2 regions of the Amycolatopsis sp. NPDC049252 genome follow, and region 2 is predicted to be linked to the other one. Evidence: riboswitches for the same ligand, from Rfam matches in the RefSeq annotation. Region 2 holds a riboswitch; the other holds the start of a gene.
What was found. A riboswitch is a leader RNA that binds a small molecule or an ion and turns the genes downstream of it on or off. The one in region 2 is predicted to bind S-adenosylhomocysteine.
Positions count from the first base shown of each region.

Region 1: it holds a riboswitch for S-adenosylhomocysteine, as region 2 does, so the genes downstream of both, metH (methionine synthase) here and ahcY (adenosylhomocysteinase) in region 2, are expected to answer to the same signal.

Region 1 covers NZ_JBICSQ010000085.1:8,434-12,635, reverse strand. The annotation lists gene metH (methionine synthase) at 1-2,283, opposite strand, end outside; S-adenosyl-L-homocysteine riboswitch at 2,298-2,376, opposite strand; gene ACGFMK_RS41810 (TIGR03619 family F420-dependent LLM class oxidoreductase) at 2,729-3,589, shown strand; gene ACGFMK_RS41805 (sugar porter family MFS transporter) at 3,661-4,202, opposite strand, start outside.
Region 2 covers NZ_JBICSQ010000120.1:9,927-14,128, reverse strand. The annotation lists gene ACGFMK_RS45850 (ArsR/SmtB family transcription factor) at 138-551, shown strand; gene ACGFMK_RS45845 (cation transporter) at 548-1,213, shown strand; gene ACGFMK_RS45840 (hypothetical protein) at 1,246-1,401, opposite strand; gene ahcY (adenosylhomocysteinase) at 1,528-2,988, opposite strand; S-adenosyl-L-homocysteine riboswitch at 3,141-3,219, opposite strand; gene ACGFMK_RS45830 (GNAT family N-acetyltransferase) at 3,286-3,786, opposite strand; gene ACGFMK_RS45825 (hypothetical protein) at 3,765-4,202, opposite strand, start outside.

The sequences.
Region 1 (4,202 bases), on a different contig from region 2:
GACGTCGCCCTTGACCGTGGCGAGCACGACCTTGCCCTGGCCGTTGGACAGCTCGGCGCGGCCCGCCAGCCGGGCCTCCTCCTTCTCGGCCTCCATGAACGGCTCGAGGTAGGCCACCGAGCGCTTCATGACGCGCGCGCTCTTCACCACCTGCGGCAGGAACATCTTGCCGGCGCCGAACAAGTCGCCGACGATCTTCATGCCGTCCATCAGCGGGCCTTCGATCACCTCGAGGGGCCGGGCCTTGACCTGCCGCGCCTCTTCGGTGTCCTCTTCGATGTAGTCGACGATGCCGTGCACGAGAGCGTGCGAAAGCCGCTCCTCGACCGTGCCTTCGCGCCACGACAGGTCGACGACGCGCTTGGTGCCGCTGCCCTTGACGTTCTCGGCGAAGGTCACCAGCCGGTCGGTGGCGTCCTCGCGGCGGTCGAACAGCACGTCCTCGACCAGCTCCAGCAGGTCCTTCGGGATGTCCTGGTAGACCGCGAGCTGGCCGGCGTTGACGATGCCCATGTCGAGGCCGACCTGCACGGCGTGGAACAGGAACGCCGAGTGCATCGCCTCGCGGACGACGTCGTTGCCGCGGAAGGAGAACGACAGGTTCGAGATGCCGCCGCTGATGTGGACGCCGGGGCAGCGCTCCTTGATCCGCGGCAGCGCCTCGATGAACGCCTTGGCGTAGCCGTTGTGCTCGGCGATGCCGGTGGCGACGGCCAGCACGTTCGGGTCGAAGATGATGTCCTCGCCCGCGAACCCGGCCTGCTGCGTGAGCAGGTCGTAGGCGCGGCCGCAGATGTCCACCTTGCGGTCGGCGGTGTCGGCCTGGCCCTGCTCGTCGAAGGCCATCACGACGACGCCGGCGCCGTAGTTGCGGATGGTGCGGGCCTGGGCGAGGAACGGCTCCTCGCCCTCCTTCAGGCTGATCGAGTTGACGACGCCCTTGCCCTGGAGGCAGCGCAGGCCGGCTTCGAGCACGGTCCACTTCGAGCTGTCGACCATCACCGGGATCCGGGCGACCTCGGGCTCGGTGGCGATGAGGTTGAGGAACGTCGTCATCGCCTCCTCGCTGTCGAGGAGGTCGGCGTCCATGTTGACGTCGAGCAGGTTCGCCCCGCCACGGACCTGCTCCAGCGCGACGTCGACGGCGGCCTGGTGGTCGCCGGACTCGATGAGCCGGCGGAACCGCTTGGAGCCGGTGACGTTGGTGCGCTCGCCGATCATCACGAACCCGGTGTCGGCGCCGATGCCGAACGGCTCGAGACCGCTGAACCGGGTGTGCGTGCGCGGCAAAGGGACCTCGCGCGGGGTGACGCCCTTCGCGGCGGCGGCGATCTGCTCGATGTGCGCCGGGCTGGTGCCGCAGCAGCCGCCGACCAGGTTGACCAGGCCGTCGCGGGCGAAGCCGCCGATCAGCCCGGCGGTCTCCTCCGGTGTCTGGTCGTACCCGCCGAACGCGTTCGGGAGCCCGGCGTTCGGGTGACAGGCGACGTAGGTGCCCGCGATCCGCGACAGCTCCTCGACGTGCGGGCGCATCTCCTCGGCGCCCAGCGAGCAGTTGACCCCCACGACCAGCGGCTTCGCGTGCTCGATCGAGCTCCAGAACGCCTCGACGGTCTGGCCCGAGAGCGTCCGCCCGCTCAGGTCGACGATGGTGACCGAGATCCACAGCGGCAGCTCCGGCGCGACGTCGCGCGCGGCGGCGATCGCGGCCTTGCAGTTGAGCGTGTCGAAGATCGTCTCGATCATCAGCAGGTCGACGCCGCCCTCGACGAGCCCGGCGATCTGCTCGGCGTACGCGGCCTTGACCTGCTCGAACGTGACGGCGCGGTACGCCGGGTCGTCGACCTTCGGCGACAGGCTGAGCGTGACGTTCAGCGGGCCGATCGACCCGGCGACGAACCTGCCGCCGAACTCGTCGGCGGCCTGGCGGGCCAGCTGCGCGCCGCGGACGTTCATCTCGTGGACCAGGCCCTGCAGGCCGTAGTCGGCCTGGCCGATGCTGGTGGCGGTGAAGGTGTTCGTCGTGGTGATGTCGGCGCCGGCCGCGAGGTACTGGCGGTGCACGTCGAGGATGACGTCGGGGCGGGTGAGGTTGAGCAGGTCGGGGTCGCCGGTGACGTCGTGGGTGTGGTCACCGAAGCGGTCGCCGACGTAGTCGGCCGGGGTGAGCCCGGCACCCTGCAGCATGGTGCCCCAGGCACCGTCGAGGACCGCGACCCGCTGGCTGAGCAGCTCGCGCAGACGCGCGGTGGCCTCGGATTCTTGCGGGGTGATCGGGTTCACCGGCAGCCTCCCTCAGTCGGGAGGCGCCCTTGGGTGGTCACAACCGGCCGAGCGTGGCGGGCCCCGTGGCCCGTTGCAGCGCCTCTCGGCCTGCGAACCAGGGTACTGGAACCCCGGCCCGGCACACCATCCCGCCCCGAAGGTCCGTCCACTGGCTGGGACGCCACGCGTGAACGTCCACAATGGATCATCTGGATCGTCGGCTCCACCTTGCCACCACCCCGTTCCGACCGGCATTCCCGGGCTCACCCACTGTGACCCGGCGAACGGCGGCCCGCTGCTCCCAGCCTGCTTACCGCGGCGGCGTCCATCGGCCCTCGACCGACACTCGACCCGCGTGGTCACGCACTGTGCACACAGGTATACCGAAAGCGAGCCCGGCCGCCGGCACCGGCCCCGCGGCGGTCGCTTGAAAACTGAAACACGTTCTAATACAGTCCGTCGCGTGGACTACGGAATCGTGCTGTTCACCAGCGACCGAGGCATCACCCCGGCGGCCGCGGCGCAGGCCGCGGAGGCCGCGGGGTTCGCCACCTTCTACGTGCCCGAGCACACGCACATCCCGGTGAAACGCGAGTCGCCGCACCCGCGCACCGGGGACGCGTCCCTGCCCGACGACCGGTACAGCCGCACGCTCGACCCGTGGGTGGCGCTGGCGACGGCCGCCGCGGTCACCGAGCGGATCCGCCTCTCGACGGCGGTGGCCCTGCCGGTCGAGAGCGACCCGATCACGCTCGCCAAGACGATCGCCAGCCTCGACCACCTGTCGGGCGGGCGCGTCACGCTCGGCACCGGCTTCGGCTGGAACGTCGACGAGCTGACCGACCACGGCGTGCCCGGCCACCGCCGCCGCACGGCCCTGCGCGAGTACCTCGAGGCGATGAGTGCACTGTGGACGGAGGAAGAAGCCGCCTACGACGGGGAGTTCGTCTCGTTCGGCCCGAGCTGGGCGTGGCCGAAACCGGTCCAGGCGCACATCCCGGTCCTGCTCGGCGCGGGCCCGACGGAGAAGACGTTCCGCTGGATCGCCCGCCACGCGGACGGCTGGATCACCACCCCCGCGGACACCGACCTGGACGGCCATGTCGCACTGCTGAAGGAGATCTGGCGCGACGAGGGCCGTTCCGGGGCACCGGCCATCTGCGCGCTGGGCGAGCGCCCGGACCCGGCGAGGCTGGCACACCTGGACGCGCTCGGCGTCACCGAGGTGATCTTCGGGCTGCCGGACCGTGCCGCCGACGAGGTCTCGGCCTGGATCGGCCGGCTGGCGGGAAAACTCGGCCTGGCCACGGCTCCCGTCGCCTGACCTCCAGCTCGGCGAACGGAAAACGGCGGGGGTGCGGACTTCCCGCACCCCCGCCGTTCGAACCGCCGGGATCAGCTCTTGACCGCGACCCCCTGCCGGGCCCGCAGATCCAGCTCGATCTGCTCCAGCGAACGGCCCTTCGTCTCCGGGACCAGCCACTTGGTGAGCCCGAACAGCACCACGTTGATGCCGGCGAACAGGAACATCGAACCGCCGATGCCGAGCGACCCCACCGCGGAGATGAGCGGGAACACCGCGCTCACGATGCCGGTCGCGGCCCAGAGGATGACGCTGCTGACGCCCATGCCCGCCGCCCGGTACTTGAGCGGGAACACCTCGGCCATCATCACCCAGACGACCGCGCCCCAGCCGAGCTCGTAGCCGACCAGGTACAGCACCATCATCACCAGCATCAGGATGCCGCGGGTGCCGGTGTCGTGGACGTTCAGCACCACGAGCCCGGCGGCCACCAGCGTGATCACCATGATCACGTTGCCGATGAGCAGCAGCGGCTTGCGGCCCCAGCGGTCCACCACGAACACGACCCACGCGGTGAACAGGAACTTCGTGACGCCCAGCAGCACGCCGGACAGCAGCGCGGCCTGCGTGGCGA
Region 2 (4,202 bases):
CTGTGTACACGGGCTTGGCGATGTGCTAACACTAACGAGGTCCTTCGGCTCTCCCTCCCCCTCGGAGCCGGAGGACCCTTTCATGTCCGGGGCCGGTCCGTGATGGATACGTCAGCCCCAGCTGTACAGTTCAGTGTATGGTGACATGTGAGACGCGGGAGTCGGCGCTCTCCCGGATCGGGCGGGCGCTCGCCGACCCGACCCGCTGCCGGATCCTGACCGCGCTGCTGGACGGACCCTGTTACCCCGGGCGGCTCGCGGGCGAGCTCGGCCTGAGCCGGTCCAACGTTTCGAACCACCTGTCGTGCCTGCGGGGCTGCGGGCTGGTGGTGGCGAGCTACGAGGGCCGTCAGGTGCGCTACGACCTCGCCGACGCCCACCTGGCCCGCGCGCTGCGCGAACTGGTCCAGGTGGTGCTGGCGGTCGAACCGGGGGACGACTGTGACGATGAGGACCGGGCCAATGAGGATCGGGCCGGTGAGGATCGGGCCACTGTGGACCGGACCGATGTGGACCGGACCGATGTGGACCGGCCGGTGACGGCGCGGTGACCGCGGCGGCGGGGGAGCCCGTGACGTGCGCCGACGGGTGCTGCGCCGCGGAAGGAACGGCGCCGGCCGCGGATCGCCGGGCGGTGCTGGTACGCCGCGTCCGGCTGCTGGTGGCGGCGACGATCACCTACAACGTCGTCGAAGCCGTGATCGCCCTGACCGCGGGGACCGCCGCCTCGTCGGGCGCGCTGATCGGCTTCGGGCTGGATTCGGTGATCGAAGTGGCCTCGGCCGTCGCCGTCGCGTGGCAGTTTTCGGGAAAAAATCACGAAGTGCGCGAACGGCGGGCGCTGAAAATGATCGCGCTGTCGTTTTTCGCATTGGCGATCTACGTCACGTTTGAAGCTGTACGGACGTTTTTCGCGGCGGCGGCGCCGGAAGGTTCGATCACCGGGGCCGTGCTCGCGGCGGTTTCGCTCGCCGTGATGCCCGCGCTTTCGGCGGCTCAGCGCCGCGCGGGGCGGGAACTGGGCTCGGCCAGCGCGGTCGCCGACTCACGGCAGACCCTGCTCTGCACGTACCTTTCGGCCGTGCTGCTGGCCGGGTTGCTGCTCAACACGCTGTTCGGCTGGTGGTGGGCCGATCCGGCCGTCGCGCTCGCGATCGCTTTCGTCGCAACGAGAGAAGGCCGAACGGCCTGGCGCGGTCAGCATTGCTGCTGACGCGCGCCAGGCCGACGGCGGGGGTCACGGGATCAGTACCAGTGCGCGCGGCCACCGATCTTGCGGCCGGTGCCGCCGAGGATGGCCAGCGCCACGCCGGCCACGGCCAGCACGATGCCGATGGTGTACAGCACCGGAATACCGACAATGAAGCCGATGACCAGCAGAATGACACCGAGAACGATCACTTGACACACTCCTTCGCACGAGACCCGGCCCGGCTCCGTGCCGTCCGGGCGGATGCGTTTCTTCTCGAGGGGAGGATGGCCACTTTCCCGGTGCCCCAAACTGCGGCAAATGGAGCAACTTCTCGATCAGTACCGATAGTGATCGAGCTTGTACGGTCCCTCGACGTCCACGCCGATGTACTCGGCCTGCGCCTTGGTCAGCTGCGTCAGCCGCACCCCGAGGGCGTCCAGGTGCAGGCGGGCGACCTTTTCGTCCAGGTGCTTGGGCAGCCGGTGCACGTCGGTCGAGTATTCGCCGGGCTTGGTGAACAGCTCGATCTGGGCGATCGCCTGGTTGGTGAACGAGTTCGACATCACGAACGACGGGTGCCCGGTCGCGTTGCCGAGGTTCATCAGGCGGCCCTCGGAGAGCACGATGATCGCGTGCCCGTCGGTGAACGTCCACTCGTGCACCTGCGGCTTGATCTCGTGTTTGACGACGCCGGGCAGCTTCGCCAGGCCCGCCATGTCGATCTCGTTGTCGAAGTGCCCGACGTTGGCGACGATCGCGTTGTGCTTCATCCGGGTCATCTGGGCCGCGGAGATGATGCCGAAGTTGCCGGTGGTCGTGATGAAGATGTCGGCGGTCTCGACGACGTCGTCCAGCTCGACCACGTCGAGCCCGTCCATCGCGGCCTGCAGCGCGCAGATCGGGTCGATCTCGGTGACGGAGACCCGGGCGCCCTGGCCGCGCAGCGCCTCGACCGCGCCCTTGCCGACGTCGCCGTAGCCGCAGACGAGGACGCGCTTGCCGCCGATCATCACGTCGGTGGCCCGGTTGAGCCCGTCCACCAGGGAGTGCCGGATGCCGTACTTGTTGTCGAACTTGGACTTCGTCACCGAGTCGTTGACGTTCATCGCGGGGAAGAGCAGCTCGCCGTCCTTGGCGAGCTTGTAGAGCCGCTTGACGCCGTTGGTGGTCTCCTCGGTGACGCCGCGGATCTCCTTGGCCATCCGGGTGAACCGGTCGCCGTCCCTGGCGAGGCTGGCGCGCAGCGTCTCCAGGACGATCCGGTACTCGTCGGCGTCCTCTTCGGACGGTTGCGGGACGGCGCCCGCCGCCTCGAACTCGACTCCCTTGTGGACGAGCAGGGTGGCGTCACCACCGTCGTCGAGGATCATGTTCGGCGCCTGGCCGCCGGCGAAGGCGAAGAGCTGGTCGGTGCACCACCAGTACTCCTCGAGCGTCTCGCCCTTCCACGCGAACACCGGCGTGCCGGACGGCGCCTCGACCGTGCCCTCCGGGCCGACCACGACGGCCGCGGCGGCCTCGTCCTGGGTGGAGAAGATGTTGCAGGACACCCAGCGCACCTCGGCGCCGAGGGCGACCAGGGTCTCGATCAGCACGGCGGTCTGCACGGTCATGTGCAGGGACCCGGCGACGCGGGCGCCCTTCAGCGGCTGCGCGGCGGCGTACTCGCGGCGGATCGCCATCAGGCCGGGCATCTCGTGCTCGGCCAGCCGCAGCTGGGTCCGGCCGGCCTCGGCGAGCGTGAGGTCGGCGACGGCGAAGTCGAGTCCGTTGCGGCTCTGCAGTTTTTCGCTCATTCTTTCGTTCACTCCGGAATTCGTTGTACGGTCGGAAAAGGGCAGCACGAAGCACGGCACGGCGAGTGCCGGGAAGAAGGGGGTGGTCAGGCTAGCCGCGGCCGCGCGAGGCCGGGTTTGCTTGCCAGGTATGCAAAAAAGGACACCTCCCGTGGTGGGAGGCGCCCTTGGGTCCGTGATCCCCGGCCCGAGCGTGGCGGAAGGAATTCCGTCGCAGCGCCTCTCGGACCGGAAACGCGCCGAAGGCCGGCGCACGCGGTTTCCGTCGTCCAGGATGGCAAAGCGGCCGGGAGCCTGTCAAGCGAGGACGCAGGCCAGGAGAAGGTCGTCGACGTACTCGCCGCCGAGCAGGAATTCGTCCTGGAGCACGCCTTCCACGGCGAAGCCGCAGCTCGCGTAGAGCCGGCGGGCGCCGGTGTTGTGACCGAGCACGCGCAGGGTCAGCTTGCGCGCCCCGCGGCGGCGGGCCTCGGCGATGGCCGCGTCGACGAGCTGCCGTCCGATGCCGAGCCGGCGCCGGTCCGGGTCGACCGCGAGCCCGCCGACGACCAGCACGTGCCGGTGGGCGGGGATGCCGAACCCCTCGTCCAGGCGGACGTAGCCGGCCACCACGCCGTCGTGCTCGGCGACGAGCACGTCTTCCGGCTCGGTGCCCTCGCCGAAGAACGGCGTGCCGGGCGCCGGAGGGGGTGCCGGGGAGGTGTCCGGGCCCCAGGTGCGTTCGTCGAGGCGCGCCAGCGCGCCGTCGTCGGCGGTGGTGGCCGTGCGGGTCTCGATCACCGGTTCAGCGCCGCCCACGCCTCTTCGACGACGGCGGCGAACCGCGCCGGGTCGTGCGCGTCCTGGGTGGTGGTGTTGCGCAGCTGGACGGTCAGCCCGCCGCCGCTGCGCTGGCAGTTCATGACGAAGGAGTTCTCGGGGTCGACGCGCTGGCCCTGCGGGGTGATTTCGTTGTGGATCAGGCACTGGACGGGGCCGATCCGCTTCAGCTCGGTCGAGGGCAGTGCCTGGCCGAGGGCGGCGGTGTCCTCGTACTGCGCGAGCAGCTCGGGCGAGTCCGCGCGGACCGCGGCCACCTGGAACCCGCCTTCGAGGCCCGGGTCGCTGTAGGACCGGAACACGGCCGCCGCGCCGCCGTAGGCCGCCGAGATCCGCGACGCGTTCTCGCTTTCGGCCTTGTCGGCGCGCTCGATCTGCGACTTCCCGAGGGAACC